2 linked regions of the Metabacillus sp. KUDC1714 genome follow. The protein of the gene in region 2 interacts with the protein of the main gene of each other region in a pairwise test. Links are inferred from orthologs where the notes say so. Each region holds a gene or a part of one and is shown on either strand. Other genes may lie near its edges.

Region 1 (8,650 bases), 3.3 Mb from region 2 along the record:
ATCGTTTCAGATGTTACATTTGTAAAATCCGGTTTAAGGAAGAACATAATTCCTTCCATTGCTCCATCTAATGTGACGGAACGAATAATTAATATAAAAAAGATGATAAATAGTGCAGGCATCATAAAACGGCTTGCTTTTTCAATCCCATTTGAAACACCTTTAGAAACAACAAATACCGTGATCAGTAAAAATGCAAATTGAGCAAAGATTGTTAAACCTGAGTTTGTAATGCTTTGACCAAATAATTCACCATACTCTTGTTCTGTAAGACCACTTAATCCACCTGTTAATCCTTTAAAAATATAAATTAAAATCCAACCGCCCACTACACTATAGAAGGATAATAAAATAAAGCATGTTACAATCCCGAGTCGGCCAATGAAATGCCATGATGAATTTGGTGCGATTTGTTTATATGACTGTATCGCATCCTTTTGAGTACTTCTTCCAATAATAAACTCACCTATTAATAATGGTAAGCCGACCAATAAAGTAAATAGAATAAATATTAGAAAAAACACTCCGCCTCCACTAGTACCTGCCACATATGGGAACTTCCAAATTGCTCCCAATCCAATCGCTGAACCTGCAGCAGCTAATATAAATGCAAGCTTCGAAGACCATTGTTCAACATTGTTACCCACAAAATCACCTCTACGTTTTCTCTTGTTAGCTAGTTTGATTAGAAATGACTTTGAATTAATAACCAACACTATACAAACATCATATAAGTTATCATTTTAACATTTTACTACGATAATTTAAAATGCAAATTTTAAAAAAATTGCTCCAAACATTTATTTGTTTTCATAATAAAAATATGAATTTCACCTAAAACGTTAAACATTCATTAATCTAGTTGGTATGAATAATCGTTCCTATCAAACTTCAAAAAAAACAGAATGATGAAATTCACCATTCTGTTTAACCTGGTTATCCTTCTAATAATAAAGATTCTGGATCTTCAAGAAGTGCTTTAACAGTAGCTAAGAAACTTACTGCTTCTTTACCATCAACAATACGATGATCGTAAGATAGTGCAATATACATCATCGGACGATTTTCCATTTTTTCAGCGTCAATCGCAACTGGTCTAAGCTGAATTTTATGCATACCGAGAATACCAACCTGTGGTCCATTTAGAATTGGTGTGGATAATAATGAACCAAAGACCCCACCATTTGTAATGGTAAATGTTCCACCTTGTAAATCACTCAGACCTAATTTATTGTCACGAGCTTTTGTAGCAAGGTTTAATATCTCACCTTCAATACCAGCAAAATTTAAACGATCAGCATCACGAACTACTGGTACAACTAAACCTTCTGGTGCTGAAACAGCAATACCGATATCATAAAACTTTTTCATTACAATCTCATTACCTTGAATCTCAGCATTTAATAATGGGTATTGTTTTAATGCAGCCACAACTGCTTTTGTAAAGAAAGACATAAATCCTAAACGGACATCATGCTGTTCGAAAAATTTGTCTTTACGACGTTTTCTAACTTCCATTACATTTGTCATGTCAACTTCATTAAACGTTGTCAACATTGCAGCTGTTTGTTGGACTTCTACTAAACGATTAGCTATCGTCTGTCTACGTCTTGACATTTTGATACGTTCAATAGGTTTACCTGGTTGCTCTTGCTGTACAGCCACAGTTGATTTTGCCGGTGGTTTTACTTGTTCTGCTTGAACCTGTTTCACAGGAGCTTGAACAGAATGTGCTTCAACATCTTGTTTACGAACACGTCCTAGTGGATCAGTTACTTGAACCTGTTGTAAATCTATGCCACGCTCACGTGCTAGTTTTCTTGCAGCAGGTGAAGCAATCGTACGTTGTTTATTATCTCCTTCTGCACCATCATTTTGCCCTCTCACTGGCTCTTCAGCTTTAGGTTCTACTTTTTCAGCTGTTGTTTGCTCTGGTGTTGACGCTGAAGCTTGTCCTTTTTCATCAATGACACCAATAGTTTCTCCAACCTGTACAGTATCACCGGACTCTTTATGTGTCTCTTTTAAAACACCTGAAAATTCTGCTGTTAATTCAACATTAACTTTATCAGTTTCTACCTCTAAAAGGTATTCACCTTTTTCAACTGAATCACCTGGTTGCTTTAGCCATTGTGCAATTGTTCCTTCAGTAATAGATTCTGCTAATTCTGGTACCTTAATCTCAGCCATGTTGGTTCCCCCTTGAGCACTTGCAACACTTTTAAGCTATCCATCCAAGCTGCTATAAAAATGAAAAGCTAATAATTTGCAAGTGATTCCTATTTATTTAGAATTTACAAATGATTGGTCTAATACTTTTTGAGTCAATGCTTCAGTTACAATTCTTTCTTGATCCTTTTTGTGAATATTTGGATCTCCTTCAGCAGGACTTTGTCTTCTTCTTCTACCAATATATCGTACTGGAACTCCCTCAGGTGCGATATCACGTAATCTAGGATCAATAAACAACCAAGCACCCATATTTTGTGGTTCTTCTTGAACCCAGATTATTTCTTCAAGAGATGTCATGCTCTCAATAATCGATGAAATAATCTTTTTAGGGAATGGATAAAGTTCTTCTACTCTTAAGATGTGTACCCAATCTGTATTGTCTTCAATAGTTTTTAGCTTATCTGCTAGATCAATTGAAACTTTTCCGCTACATAATACAAGTCTTTTCACTTTTTCTGGAGTATGTCCTAGTCCTGGTTGTTCGACTACAGGCTTAAACTCCCCTTCACTTAACTCATTTATATCAGAAACTGATTGTTGTTTACGTAATAAGCTTTTTGGAGTCATAATGACTAATGGACGAACTTCCTCACGTTTCAACAAATCTGCTTGACGACGTAAAATATGGAAATATTGAGCTGCACTTGTTAAATTTGCAACTGTCCAGCTATCTTCTGCTGCCAATTGTAAGTAGCGCTCTAAACGAGCACTTGAATGTTCAGGACCTTGCCCTTCAAATCCATGAGGTAAAAGCATGACTAAACCAGACTTTTGACCCCATTTCGCTCGACCTGCTGCTATAAACTGATCGAAAAATACTTGGGCAGCATTTGCGAAATCACCAAATTGTGCTTCCCATAAAACTAATGTTTCTGGTGCGAACACATTATATCCATATTCAAATCCCAGAACAGAACCCTCAGATAATGGACTATTGTGAACAGCAAATGATGCTTTTGCATCTGTTAAACGGTGAAGCGGTGAATAAGTTTCTCCATTTTCAATGTCGTGAATAACAATATGTCGATGGGCAAATGTACCACGTTGTGAATCCTGTCCTGTTAAACGGATTGGAGTACCATCTTCTAAAATTGACGCGAAGGCTAACGCTTCTCCTAAAGACCAATCTACTTTTCCATTTTCAGAAAGTTCTTTTGCTCTTTTCTCTAAAATTCTTTGCAGCTTAGGAAATACTTTAAAGTTTTCCGGCCAGTTCACAATCTCTTCATTTAATTTTAGTAAATTAGCTTTATCTACTGCAGTCTTTAAATCCGGCAATCCACTATTCACAAATTCAGGAAGTTTTATTTCGTGAGCCTGTGCTACATTTTTATCAGGTACTTTTTGAAAAGCCTTCTCAAGAGTTGTTTCAACATCCTCGATAATATTTTTAATATCTTCAGACTTTAAAACGCCTTCATTTTCTAATTTATTACCATATAATTCACGAACTGTTGGATGTTTACGAACCTTTTCATACAACTTAGGCTGAGTCATTGATGGTTCATCCATTTCGTTATGTCCAAATCTTCTATAGCCGATTAAATCGATTAAGAAGTCGCTTTTAAATTTATTTCTATATTCCATCGCGATCAATACAGCAGCTAAACATGCTTCTGGATCATCTGCATTTACGTGGACAATTGGAATTTCATAACCTTTTGCTAAATCACTAGCATATTTTGTTGAACGAGAATCACGGCTTTCTGTTGTAAATCCGATCATATTATTGGCAATGATATGTATCGTCCCACCAGTTTGGTAACCTGTTAACTTATTTAAGTTAAGCGTTTCAGCAACGATTCCTTCACCCGGGAATGCAGCATCCCCATGAATTAAGATGGCCATAGCATCACTAACATTTAGCTTAGGATAGCCCTTTTCGGAACGATCCTCTTGAGCTGAACGAGTGTAACCTTCAACAATTGGATCAATAAATTCTAAGTGACTTGGATTGTTTGCTAATGTTACTTTCGCTCGAACTGTATTTTCATCTTTAATCTGTTTATTAGCACCTAAATGATACTTAACATCACCGCTCCAACCATAATTAATGCCTATTGAACCCTCAGAAGGTACTAATTCTTTATTCGGTGCATGTTGAAATTCAGAAAAAATAATTTCATATGGCTTGCCAAGTACATGTGCTAATACATTTAAGCGACCACGATGGGCCATTCCAATATTTATTGTATCTGTACCAACTTGTACAGCACTAGAAATCAATTCATCTAGAATTGGTACTAGCATGTCCAACCCTTCAATTGAAAAACGCTTTTGTCCAACAAAAGTACGATGGAGGTATTGTTCAAAACCTTCAACCTCTGTTAATCGTTTTAAAATAGAAGTACGTTTTTCCTTAGATAAATCCTTAAAAATACTACCGGATTCAACCATCTTTACTAGCCAAGTTTTTTCTTCATAATTGTGTACATGGCTGAATTCAAATGCAATTGAACTTTTATATACCTCTTTTAAGTATTTATACGCTTCTAGCCCATTTGTTACATGTGCTGGAGCATCCTTACATAATAGATGAGCAGGTATATCCTTTAAATCCTCTTCTGTCAAATCATATTCTTCTAAAAGAAGAAATTCATTTTTTTCACTACAATCCTCAAACGGATAAATAGCTGCATTTAAGTGTCCATGTCTGCGAATATTTGTTACTAGATTAACTGCTTCTGCAATTTTGGTCATTTTATCAGCACTAAGATGTTCGTTATCAGCTGATATTGTCATTTGATTAGTCTGTATAGAAGGAGAACCCCAGTTATCAAAGATTTCCTTTAATTCTATATCAATAGAGTTTGGATCAACTTTATATTGATCATATTGCTCCATGACATAGCCGAGGTTTGGACCATGGAAGTCTTCCCAAGGGAATTTTCTCTTCAGTGTACCTTCTGACATCTAACATTACCCCCAACTATTCGTAAATGATCAGAAAAAAATTCTGATACGTAGGAAAGTTAAATATTATCCTACAATATTATTTAGTGATACAAGTATAGTAGTATGATATTGAAACGCTTCCAAACCCTATTTTACCATTGCTATCTCAACATTCCAAGCGAAGTTAATGAAAAATTTCAAAAAAATTTCATATTTTTTTATTTATAGTTAAAAAGCAGACAGTAATTGATCGAAAGGTTTAAAACTCCCTACTGATAACTTGTTTTCCATGATACTATCATACAACAAATTCTGGGTTAAAAAGGTTAATTTTTATTTTTTCAGAGTATTTTTATCAACTTTTTTTTAAAACTAATAGATCAAGTAAATTTAATTAAATAAGGATTGTTCAAGCATTAATAAAAGACCTCTAGTTTCTTAAATAAGAGCTAGAGGTCTACCGTTAAATGGTCTTTAAAAGTAATCTTTTCAATAACGGGAATAGTTGCTCTGGAAGCTCTTCTATTTTATCAACAAAGATACTATATTTTCCATATATATTCTGAATTGTCTTCTTTGTGGGTTCGTCAATTTCTCCTCGTGATAAAAAAACGTTCATTACTTCTATTCCCAGTTTTCTCGCCTCTAAAACTGCTTCATGTGTGTCGATAATACCATTTCTCTCATATCCCATCGCTGCAGGTTCACCATCTGAAAAAACGAGAAGAAATTTTTGTTTTTCATTTCTCATCGTTAATTGCTTTGTCATATGTCTTATAGCATATCCATCACGGTTATCCTCTTCAGGTGAAAGCTGCATGATCTCAGGACCGGATTGTTGCTTTAGCGAATCATCAAATGTTATTACTGTGTGGAAATGATTTGGTTGACGTGTTTTTGAGGCCTCATTCGTATCTTCCCAGAATCCAACGATTTGATGTGGTACTCTCACTGATTTTAACGTTTCATGGAAAAGTGTGATTCCTAATTTCGTTTGTTCCATTTTATCAAACATGGATGCCGAACAATCAACTAAGAGCGTAAAAACAGCATCTATTTGCTGCGATTTTTCTTGTTTTTTATAAAAAAGCTTCGGATTTTCATCTGTAAGAAGTCTTAAAAGCTTTTTATTTAACCTTCCGATATGAAGATCTGTTCTAGGTAGCGTTCTTTTATGCTCCAATGTTTTCTGAATCATAAGCTTTAGCTTATTCTGAAATAAGAGAATGTCATTGCGATCTTTTTTGTATTGTTCTAGTTCGTTTGGTAAAGGTTGTTTAGCTTCAACAAATACAGGAACTGCAAATTTATTTTCTTTACCATATACAAGGTCACCTGCCATAGAACGATCTTCACTTTTATTTTCCAATGCTTCTAATTTTGAATAATCGTTCTTTTTCGCTTTCTTTGACGTACCTTGTACCATCGCAAGTGCTTGATCACCATCATCACCTTCACGGACAATGCCATCCCCATTTATTGTCGTGTTTGTCCCTTGCTCTAAATCAAATTGCAAAAAGCTTTTCGTAGGTTTGCTTGTTTCACTATGCCATGTTGGTAACTTATCTCCATGTACATCTTCATCACCTTTTTTAGCTTCTTCCAAAGAGTCTTTATTTTTCAATTTTGATTTTCGTTTTAACTCATCAAAAAGACTATTTGTTTCATAGGACCCATATGGTAAATCCGCTAAATAGAAATAGGTATTTAACATATCTTTTTCAAGCATTTCTTCTAAAACATCCATTATGTCTAAGACAATTTGAATGACCGCTTTTGTTGTATTTACTTCATACACTTGAAAGATTTTAGATTCAATAAATGGAAGAGCACGATCAACACTATCTGATAATATTGGCATTTGTTCTAATGGAGATTGTGCTGTTAAACGTAAATAAAGAGTATTAAAGAGAGCATCTGTCAATATACTACGCTCTTGATGAATGGTTAGCTGACTATGAAAATATTTTCGATATAAATTTCTTCTTACCTCAAATGCTCGTTTTGTACCTGGGCGTTCTTTTTTACAAATTTCCTCGAGGCGTAAATCTTCTAATAACATACATAATTGTTTCGCAAAGCCATTCAGCTTTAATAGCTTCGTTTTTTCGATAAATAATCCAATTTCTTGAAAGTTTGTATGATAAAAATTACCGATACATCTTAGATAAATATCACTTTTCAATGCAGGAACGGTTTCGTTTTTTTCACGATGATCCCAAAAATGGCTAACATATATTTTACGCTGTACGGGGTCTATATAAGATTGCACACTATAGTCAACCTCAATATCACTCAGTTTCGTAAGTGCCTTTGCAAGGTCAGATAATTCCATAAATAAAAAGGAATCAACTTGTTGATCGTTAAACTTAATAAATCTCAATGTAATAACCTCACTCGAATAAAGTCTCTGCTAGATTGCGAATGGCCGCTTTTTCCCTTTCATCCTCTAACTTATCAACAATTCCTCTTTCAATGGCGCGAAGTGGTGGTAAAAATCCTGCTAAATCACAGGTGTCTATTAATGCACGAATTGAAGCTGCTTCCTCAGATACTTGCCCATTATGTACAAGTGCAAGCAAATCTGCTGAAAGCTTCGTAAAGGTATTTAATAATTTTTTATCAGTAAGTCTTGATTGGCTTTGTAAGACATTATTTAATTCTTGACCTTGAATATAAGGTACATCGATGACGACAAAACGATTTTTAAGCGCCTCATTTAATGGCACTGTCCCAACATATCCTTCATTGATAGCTGCAACCACACCAAAATATCTATCTGCTTTAATAACTTCACCAGTAAATGGATTTGTGATCATTCTTCGATAATCAAGCACTCCATTTAAAATAGGCAATGTTTCAGGTTTCGCCATATTTATTTCATCAATATATAATAAATGTCCACTTTTCATCGATTTTACAACAGGACCATTCACAAATTTAATCGTTGTGGATCCATTTTGATTTTCAATCGTTTTAAATCCTAAAAGTGCTTCCGCATCCATATCAATTGAACAGTTTATACTGTGCATTGGTTGTTGAAATAAATTAGACAATGTTTCTGCAAGCTTTGTCTTTCCAGATCCTGTTGGGCCTTTCAATAAGACATTTTTCCCTAATGCCAGTGCTATCATTGCATCTATTAAAATCGAATCATCTGATGGCGTAAATCCACCTTTTCCTACTAATAAAGCTTCTTCTTCATTAATTGGGCTTTGTGAACGATTTTGTATAAGTGTTTTTATTTCATCAGGTAAATTAAAAGATTGTAAATTATCCATTTAAATAGTCCTTCTTTCTAACTTATCTATCTCTTTTTATTAACATAACCAAAGATGAGTATACTAGAAACGAGTGGTGGTTACAAAGGAAACGAATAGAGAATGTTGTTAACTAAGGCTGACTCGCCAAACTTTGTTGCTTTTAAAATAGTTTTAGGTTGGTTGATTGGCACTCCAGGATGCTCGCTTTCCATGGGGCGGGCGATGAGCCTCCTCAGCGCGAAGAGCCTGCGGGGTCTCAT
Region 2 (8,140 bases):
TGCAGCTTTCAGGGGTTGCTGGGATCAGATTATTTCATTATTTAGATATAGGAGCTACACAGGTTGAAAGATTTGCATATTGGACAATCTTTAGCTTTACCCTTGCGTTTATCATTATTCTCTTTTTATTAAGGAAAGAACGTAAGAATGAGAGTTTACTTCGCGGGGAACCTTCATCTGTTGGCGCTTCTGTCGGTTGGGCAATTGGCGGATTCTTATTAGCTATTTTCGCCCAGAGCCTTGCTGCAAACATCGAAATTAATCTATTTGGTGTAGAGCCTGGATCAGAAAACACAGAAATGATTGTTAGTGTCATCGAAGTAACACCATTAGTCATTATTGTTACTTCAATTATCGGACCGATATTAGAAGAGATCATTTTCCGAAAAATAATCTTTGGTGTGTTATATAAAAGGACGAACTTTATCATTGCTGGCCTTATCAGCTCACTTCTTTTTTCGCTTTTGCATGGTGAGCCTCAGCACCTTCTTTTATATGCGTCGATGGGTTTTACCTTTGCCTTTTTATATGTAAAAACAAAGCGGATCATAGTACCTATCTTTGCCCATGTGGCAATGAATACGATGGTAATCATAGTTCAAACTGTATTTCGTGAGGACATTGAAAAAATGATGAAGCAAGTTGAAGACATGCAGCAAGTGCAAGTTATTATTGGAGGCCTTTTAACATGAGAACAAACCCTATATCCATGGGATTCTTTTATTTAACGATGGGGTTGCTGTTTACGTATTTAGCAATTAACAGTGCTGAAAATGGAATTTTTTCTTTTCCGACAATCGTTTTAATTCTAATTGCAACCTTTGATATCGGAGTGGCAATTAGAATGTTTATCCTATCTAGTAAAATCAAAAAAATGAACAAAAAAAAATGAGACTTTATTCAGTCTCATTTTTTGCATTCTCTTCCTCGAACCTTAGCTTCTGAGCTTTCCTATATGTAATTCTGGATACCCAAATACTAATTTCATATAAAATAAACAACGGTATCGAAACCATTAAATGTGATGTTAATTCTGGTGGTGTAATAAGTGCCGCAATGACAAGTAGAACAAAGTAGGCATATTTTCGCACCTGAGATAAGAACATCGGCGTAACAATTCCTAATCTTGTAAGAAACATAATAACTACAGGTAACTGAAACAGCAGCCCAAACGGAACAGTTAGCTGCAATAAAAAAGTAAAATATTCATGAATTCCAATTACTTGATTAACTTCTAGATCATTCGAGATCCTTTCCATAAAATCAACCACAAATGGAAACAAGATAAAATATGAAAAGGAAACCCCGACAAAAAACAACCCTAGTGACATTGGGATATAACTTAAAGTAACGCGCCTTTCTTTCTCGTATAAGCCCGGACTAACGAACGACCATAGCTGATACAAAATAACAGGTGACGTTATGACAAATGCAATAAGAAACGCAAATTGCATGTAAACCATTAATGGATCTGTTAAATTAAACGAATTTAGTGTTAAATTCTTTGCTTCATCTGTTTGCTGTAAATAAACGATAATCGGTCTTGAAAGTAAAAAGCCAGCAATAATAGCTATGAAAAAGAAAACGACAACAATAACAAGTCGTTTTCTAAGCTCTGTTATATGTTCAATGACCGACATTTCATTATTTTTCATATCGGTTTCATCCTATCTTACTTGACTTCGTCCTTCTTTTCTATCTTTTTCACATCATCTTCTTCATCATCTGCTAAACCTTTTGTTGCATTTTTAAATTCACGTAATGAATTACCTACTGCTTTACCAAGATCAGGTAACTTTTTTGGTCCAAAAATAAGTAATGCAACAAATGCAATTAATAATAGGCTTCCGAATCCAAGTGTTGGCATCGAAATCCACCTCCCTGTCTTTATTATTTATCTTCATTAGGATAATGTTTTAAAAAATAAACTAACGACTGAAGCTCAACCGCTAAATCAATATGATGGATCCGTATTTCATCTGGAACATTTAATCTAGCCGGAGTAAAGTTTAAGATCCCTTTAATTCCTTTGACAATAAGTCTGTCAGTAATAGACTGAGCGACAGTTGCAGGTACTGTTAAAATTGCTACAGTTACATCCTCTGGAATAATTTCTTCGAGATGATCTAAATCATAGACAGGAACTCCACCAATTTCTGTTCCAATTTTCTTATTATCAACATCAAATGCAAGTGAAATAACAGTATTATTATTCTTGGTAAAATTATAATGTAAAAAAGCTGTCCCTAAATTACCGACACCTATTAAACATACCTTCGTTGTTTCATCTTGATCTAATGTTTTTCTAAAAAAGGATAACAAATAATTCACATTATAACCATACCCTTTTTTACCTAGCGCACCAAAATATGAGAAATCTCTCCGAATAGTGGCAGAATCTACCTTTACAGCATCACTTAGCTCGGCAGAAGAAACACGCTGCTTACCAGATGAGTGTAAATTTTTTAAAAACCGGTAATATAAAGGCAAACGCTTAGCGGTTGCCTGCGGAATTTTAGATTGTTCTATATTCACTCTTTATCCCTCACATTCATACAAAACGTGCTATGACGTACCAACGTCACCATCCAAAATGAAGGGAAGAACTGTGTATAACTACAAGCCCAACACCAATATGGCGGCGTGAACGGCGCAACATAATAAATATTTATTGCAAAGAACTAGTTGCTTTTAACTAAGATGTTTTATCAATCAACTATTTGTTATTCACTAGCTCATTATATCTTCCCTGATGAAATCTCCACTTTTGCCACCAGTTTTTTCTACTAGATAGGTTGGTCCGATAACCATCCCTTTATCCACAGCTTTACACATATCATAAACTGTAAGCGCTGAAATGCTTGCAGAGGTTAACGCTTCCATTTCGACACCTGTACTGCCTTTTGTTTTTACAGTTGAACTTATCAAAAGTATATATGTACTATCACTTTTTTCCCATTCAAACTCAATATCTACACCTTTAATTGGAATAGGATGACACATAGGGATGACATTTGATGTTTGTTTAGCTGCCATTATACCAGCAACCTGTGCAACAGATAATACATCACCTTTTCCAATTTCATGATTGGTGATCTTTTCATATACCTCTTTTGTCACTTGAATGCTTGTCTTTGCACGTGCTGTTCTAACTGTTATTTCTTTTGCAGAGATATCAACCATTTTCGCTCTGCCTTGCTCATTAAAATGGGTAAATTCTGACATATTCATATCTCCTTATACGTAGACTATACACTATTTTTTAAAATCTGTCTGTTTGTTATTGTGACAATTATATGGATAGACCAAAAGCGCAAGCGCCTTGAACAGCCCCGACAAGCATAAGATGATTTAGAATAGAAGGCGTTCTTTGCCTTCAATTCTAAATTAGCTTATGACCTCGAGGGGCTAGGCGCTGGAGCTGAATCTCGTGCGCTTATCCACAGTTTAAGAATTTTATAATTTCCTAAACGAGAACAAAAGCGCAAGCGCCTTGCTAAGAGACGTAGAAAAAGAACACTCCGTCCAACAATATAGATATCTATTGTATCTTTGTTGCCCATATGTCCCTATTAAGCTAAACTTAAAGCATTAGTAGAGGTGAAAACAATGATATTGTTACAAATAAATCAACTTAGTAAATATTTCGGCGCTGACCCTATTTTATCGAATATTAAGCTAGAAGTACAAACAAGAGACAAAGTTGCCATTGTGGGACGTAATGGGGCCGGAAAATCAACCCTTTTAAAAATAATTGCTGGAGTCATGTCACATGATTCTGGTGATATCATTAAACCAAAAGATGTATCAATCGGCTACTTAGCTCAAGATACGGGATTAGAATCTCAATTATCAATATGGGAAGAAATGAATTTAGTATTTAAAGAGCTTCAGTTAATGGAAAAGGAAATGAGACTTGTTGAGCAAAGAATGGCAACAGTTGACCCTGCCCATGAATCACTTAAATTTGAGAAACTCCTAAAAGAATATGACATCTTACAAGTGAAATTCAAAGAAAACGGTGGATATCAATATGAAGCTGATATTCGATCTATCCTTCATGGACTCGGATTTAGCGAGTTTGATCCAGGTACTAAAATATCTTCGTTGAGTGGTGGCCAAAAAACCCGCCTCGCACTAGGGAAATTACTATTAACAAGCCCTGACCTTTTAATATTAGATGAACCAACTAACCACTTAGATATTGAAACTTTGACATGGCTTGAACAATACTTGCAAAACTACCCTGGAGCGATTTTAATTGTTTCTCATGATAGATACTTTTTGGATAAAATTGTAACTCAAGTATACGAGATTAGTCGACATACGAGTACAAAATATCTCGGTAATTACAGCAGCTACTTACAGTATAAAGCAGAAAACTACGAAAAAGAGCTTAAAAGCTATGAAAGACAACAGGAAGAAGTAGCTAAGTTAAAAGACTTTATCCAACGTAACCTAGCCCGTGCTTCGACAACTAAGCTTGCACAAAGCAGAAGAAAAAAGTTAGAGAAAATGGATTTAATGAATAGGCCACTTGGTGACGAAAAATCAGCCAACTTTCAATTTGATATTGAAAGACAAAGTGGAAATGATGTCTTAAAGGCTAAAGACATCTCTGTTTCATATGACTCGGTTCATCCTGTCATTTCAAACATATCCTTTTCTATTTCACGTGGTGATAGTATCGCACTAGTTGGTCCAAATGGTATTGGTAAATCTACATTACTCAAATCTATTGTTCAGAAGCTTGACTCATTAACTGGCTCATTTGCCCTTGGCTCCCATGTGCAAATTGGCTATTACGATCAACAGCAGGCAGATTTAACATCTAATAAGCGTGTGCTGGACGAGCTTTGGGATGAATATCCACAGAAGACGGAAAAGGAAATTCGTACAGTTCTAGGAAACTTTCTATTTTCTGGTGACGATGTTTTAAAGTCTGTTTCAACTCTCAGTGGTGGAGAAAAGGCGAGACTTGCACTATCAAAACTAATGCTTCAAAACGCGAACTTTCTTATTCTAGATGAACCGACAAATCATCTTGACCTAGATAGTAAAGAAATTTTAGAAAACGCATTAATTGATTACCCTGGAACAATTTTATTTGTTTCACATGACCGCTATTTTATCAATAGAATCGCTACAAAAGTATTTGAACTCTCACCTAATCATTTGAGAGAGTACTTAGGAGACTATGATTATTTCCTAACTAAAAAGGAAGAACAATTAGAGCTAGAACGGTTAGAACAGGAGGCTGGGGGGAAATCAGCTTCTCAAAAGGTGATGACAGCACAGCCAGAAGGTAAACTTTCCTATCAACAAGAAAAAGAACAAAAAAAGCTTGAAAGACAGAAGCAACGAAGAATAGAAGAGATCGAGGCTGAGATAGGTCATATAGAGGAACAAATTGAAAAAAATGAAGCTCTTCTCTGTGATCCAAACATCTATCAAAATCATGAAGAAGTACAAAGAATTAACTCTGAGAATGAACTTCTTCAATCAAAGCTAGAAAATTTAATGAATGAATGGGAAGAGTTACACTAAGAAAAGCGGAAGCGGCTTGCTCAGCGACGAGAAACAAGAGCACTCCGTATGAGATAAAGGAAACACGAAGAGCGTTAGCGATTCGATGTTGACTTAGCGTATAAGGAGTGTGAAGTTCACTAGGCGCTAGGCGCTGGAGCTAGACACCAAAACTAAGTATAAAAGTTATACTTCTTTACTTTAAAAAAAAACAGCGAAGCAACTTCGCTGTTTTTTACTTTAAATGTGAGTTACATATATCTTTCGACATTTTTTTAACGCCTAGATAATAATAGAGAGATCAGTAAGGTTTTCTTTACTTTTATCCACACTATAATTCCTTTATTTCCAACATATCAACAGACTTATACACATTATCCACAAAAAATCTAAAAACTATCCTAGTTATACACAACCTAAACTATGCCGATATGACAGGATTTTTACTCGTTTTACACAATTCTACAAATATCGTGCATATTCTGTGGATAACTTTGTTCATAACTCTTATTTACATATAAAAAAGGTGACTCAATCATACCTTCAGCTCAATATATAGATCAATACAAGGTAAAAGATCTATATATAAGTAAACTAGGAAGGTTATGACCCAATTGAGCCACCTTTTAATATGATGTTAATTCAAGTCCAGGATTCGCATTTAGAGCTAAATCACTTCTAATGCCTTTATCATATAGAACGCTACCAATAGCCGCAATCATTGCTGCATTATCTGTGCAGAGGGACAAAGGTGGAATAATTAATTCTAACCCATCCCTTGAAGAAAACTCTTTTTCTAAAGCTGTACGCAAGCCTTTATTTGCTGCAACACCACCAGCTAGTAACAGTTGTTTTACAGGATATTTATCCACAGCTTGTGATGTTTTTGTCACGAGCACATCAATAACACTTGCTTGAAAACTAGCAGCAACATCTTTAGCTTCCAATATTATTCCCTTTTGCTTTGCATTGTGCAGCGTATTTATAACTGCTGATTTGAGTCCACTAAAGCTAAAATCAAATGATCCTGCACCTAACCAAGCTCTTGGCAAATCAATTGTTGGTTTTCCCTCATGTGCTAATCGGTCAATATGTGGACCACCAGGATAAGGGAGCCCTAAAGTTCTTGCAACCTTATCATATGCTTCCCCGGCTGCATCATCCAATGTTTCACCGATCACTTCAAAATTAGCATGTTCTTTCATATAAACAAGCTCAGTATGCCCACCTGATACCACTAAAGCTAATAACGGAAACTCTAACTCTTTAATAAGACGATTTGCATAAATATGGCCGGCTATATGATGAACACCTATAAGTGGTATACCATGGGAAAATGCTAATGCTTTTGCGGCATTAATCCCTGTTAATAAGGCACCAACCAGACCTGGTCCTTCAGTTACTGTAATTGCTGATAAGTCATTAAAGTCAAGGTTCGCTTGTTTCATTGCTTCCTCAAAGACAATTGTTAATTGTTCAACATGGTGTCTAGAAGCAATCTCAGGGACTACACCTCCAAATCGCTTATGACTCTCAATTTGTGAGGCTACTACATTTGCTACGATTTCACGACCATTTTTAATAATAGCTACAGCTGTTTCATCACAGCTTGTTTCAACACCTAATATATATTGATCTGTTCGATTCATACTAAATTCACCCACATTACTAAAGCATCTTCTTGATTATCTGTATAATATCTCTTTCTTATTCCACCTGATAAAAACCCGACCTTTTTATATAAAGATTGTGCAATATGATTAGAAACTCTTACCTCTAAGGATAACCGTTTTGCATTCATTTCTTTACTTAACTGGATTGAAAACCTTAGAAGAGCTTCACCAATCTTCATTTTACGATAATCGGGGTGTACTGCTATGTTTGTAATTTGTGCATCATCCATAATCACCCATAAGCCACAGTAGCCAATCACTTTCCCCTCAAATTCCACTACTAAATACTTTGCAAATAAATTTTGCTCGAGTTCATAAAATAATGACTCTTTCGACCAAGGTGCTGAAAATGAAAGCAATTCGATTTGATAAACCTCTTCAACATCTTCTCTTTGCATCTTTCTTATCGTAAACCTATTATCCAAGTTCTCCACCATCTTACTTTTGCTGTTCTAGCCATTTTGCTTCTGCTTCAGCTAGTCGGATATAATTTGGAACAAGGGAATGGACATCTGACGCTTCTTTTGTTAAGCCAATTAACCCTAGTTCACTTGGTCTCGGGTTATTTAACGTAACTTGTCCAAATTCACCCATATCTCCTAACGTGCTAACAATTGTTTCTTTATGAATCACAACGTCATTACCTACAAATAAAACCCGTTCCTTTTTATCCTCAAGTATTTTTAGCCAATCAGCAAGTAAAAGATTTTGATCGTTTTTAATTGTTACTAATCCTCCATTAGCATATTGATATAAGCCAGTATAAACTTGGCCTCTTCTCGCATCAAATATAGGAGAAATGAATCCATTAAAATATCTTCCGTTTGCTGCTAACACTTCTAGACTAGAGACACCTACTATTGGGATTTTCAAAGACCATGCCATTGTTTTCGCGATTGATACCCCGATACGAACCCCAGTATATGATCCAGGACCAGTAG

Evidence for each region. The genes of interacting proteins can lie anywhere in the genome.
Region 1: the proteins of HUW50_RS10730 (region 2) and sucA interact in binary tests that used the Escherichia coli proteins (3 or more experiments, as listed by UniProt). The link is inferred for Metabacillus sp. KUDC1714 from one-to-one orthologs.

The regions. Positions count from the first base shown.
Region 1 is NZ_CP055263.1:5,526,174-5,534,823, forward strand. The notes cover bases 2,084-5,503. They hold sucA (2-oxoglutarate dehydrogenase E1 component), read right to left. Parts: upstream 5,146-5,503; coding sequence 2,284-5,145; downstream 2,084-2,283. Other genes in these bases: odhB (2-oxoglutarate dehydrogenase complex dihydrolipoyllysine-residue succinyltransferase), read right to left, coding at 2,084-2,190. In the rest of the region: HUW50_RS25470 (sodium-dependent transporter), read right to left, coding at 1-647; more of odhB, read right to left, coding at 937-2,083; HUW50_RS25485 (vWA domain-containing protein), read right to left, coding at 5,591-7,510; HUW50_RS25490 (AAA family ATPase), read right to left, coding at 7,521-8,408. UniProt on the Escherichia coli protein: E1 component of the 2-oxoglutarate dehydrogenase (OGDH) complex which catalyzes the decarboxylation of 2-oxoglutarate, the first step in the conversion of 2-oxoglutarate to succinyl-CoA and CO(2).
Region 2 is NZ_CP055263.1:2,232,535-2,240,674, reverse strand. Bases 3,169-6,078 are described here. They hold HUW50_RS10730 (ABC-F family ATP-binding cassette domain-containing protein), read left to right. Parts: upstream 3,169-3,609; coding sequence 3,610-5,547; downstream 5,548-6,078. Other genes in these bases: moaC (cyclic pyranopterin monophosphate synthase MoaC), read right to left, coding at 3,169-3,225. Outside these bases: HUW50_RS10760 (CPBP family intramembrane glutamic endopeptidase), read left to right, coding at 1-692; HUW50_RS10755 (YdiK family protein), read left to right, coding at 689-892; twin-arginine translocase subunit TatC, read right to left, coding at 897-1,655; HUW50_RS10745 (twin-arginine translocase TatA/TatE family subunit), read right to left, coding at 1,673-1,867; HUW50_RS10740 (redox-sensing transcriptional repressor Rex), read right to left, coding at 1,891-2,535; more of moaC, read right to left, coding at 2,731-3,168; tRNA (adenosine(37)-N6)-threonylcarbamoyltransferase complex transferase subunit TsaD, read right to left, coding at 6,153-7,175; rimI (ribosomal protein S18-alanine N-acetyltransferase), read right to left, coding at 7,172-7,624; tRNA (adenosine(37)-N6)-threonylcarbamoyltransferase complex dimerization subunit type 1 TsaB, read right to left, coding at 7,638-8,140. UniProt on the Escherichia coli protein: Genetic data indicate it may be involved in ribosome assembly or function.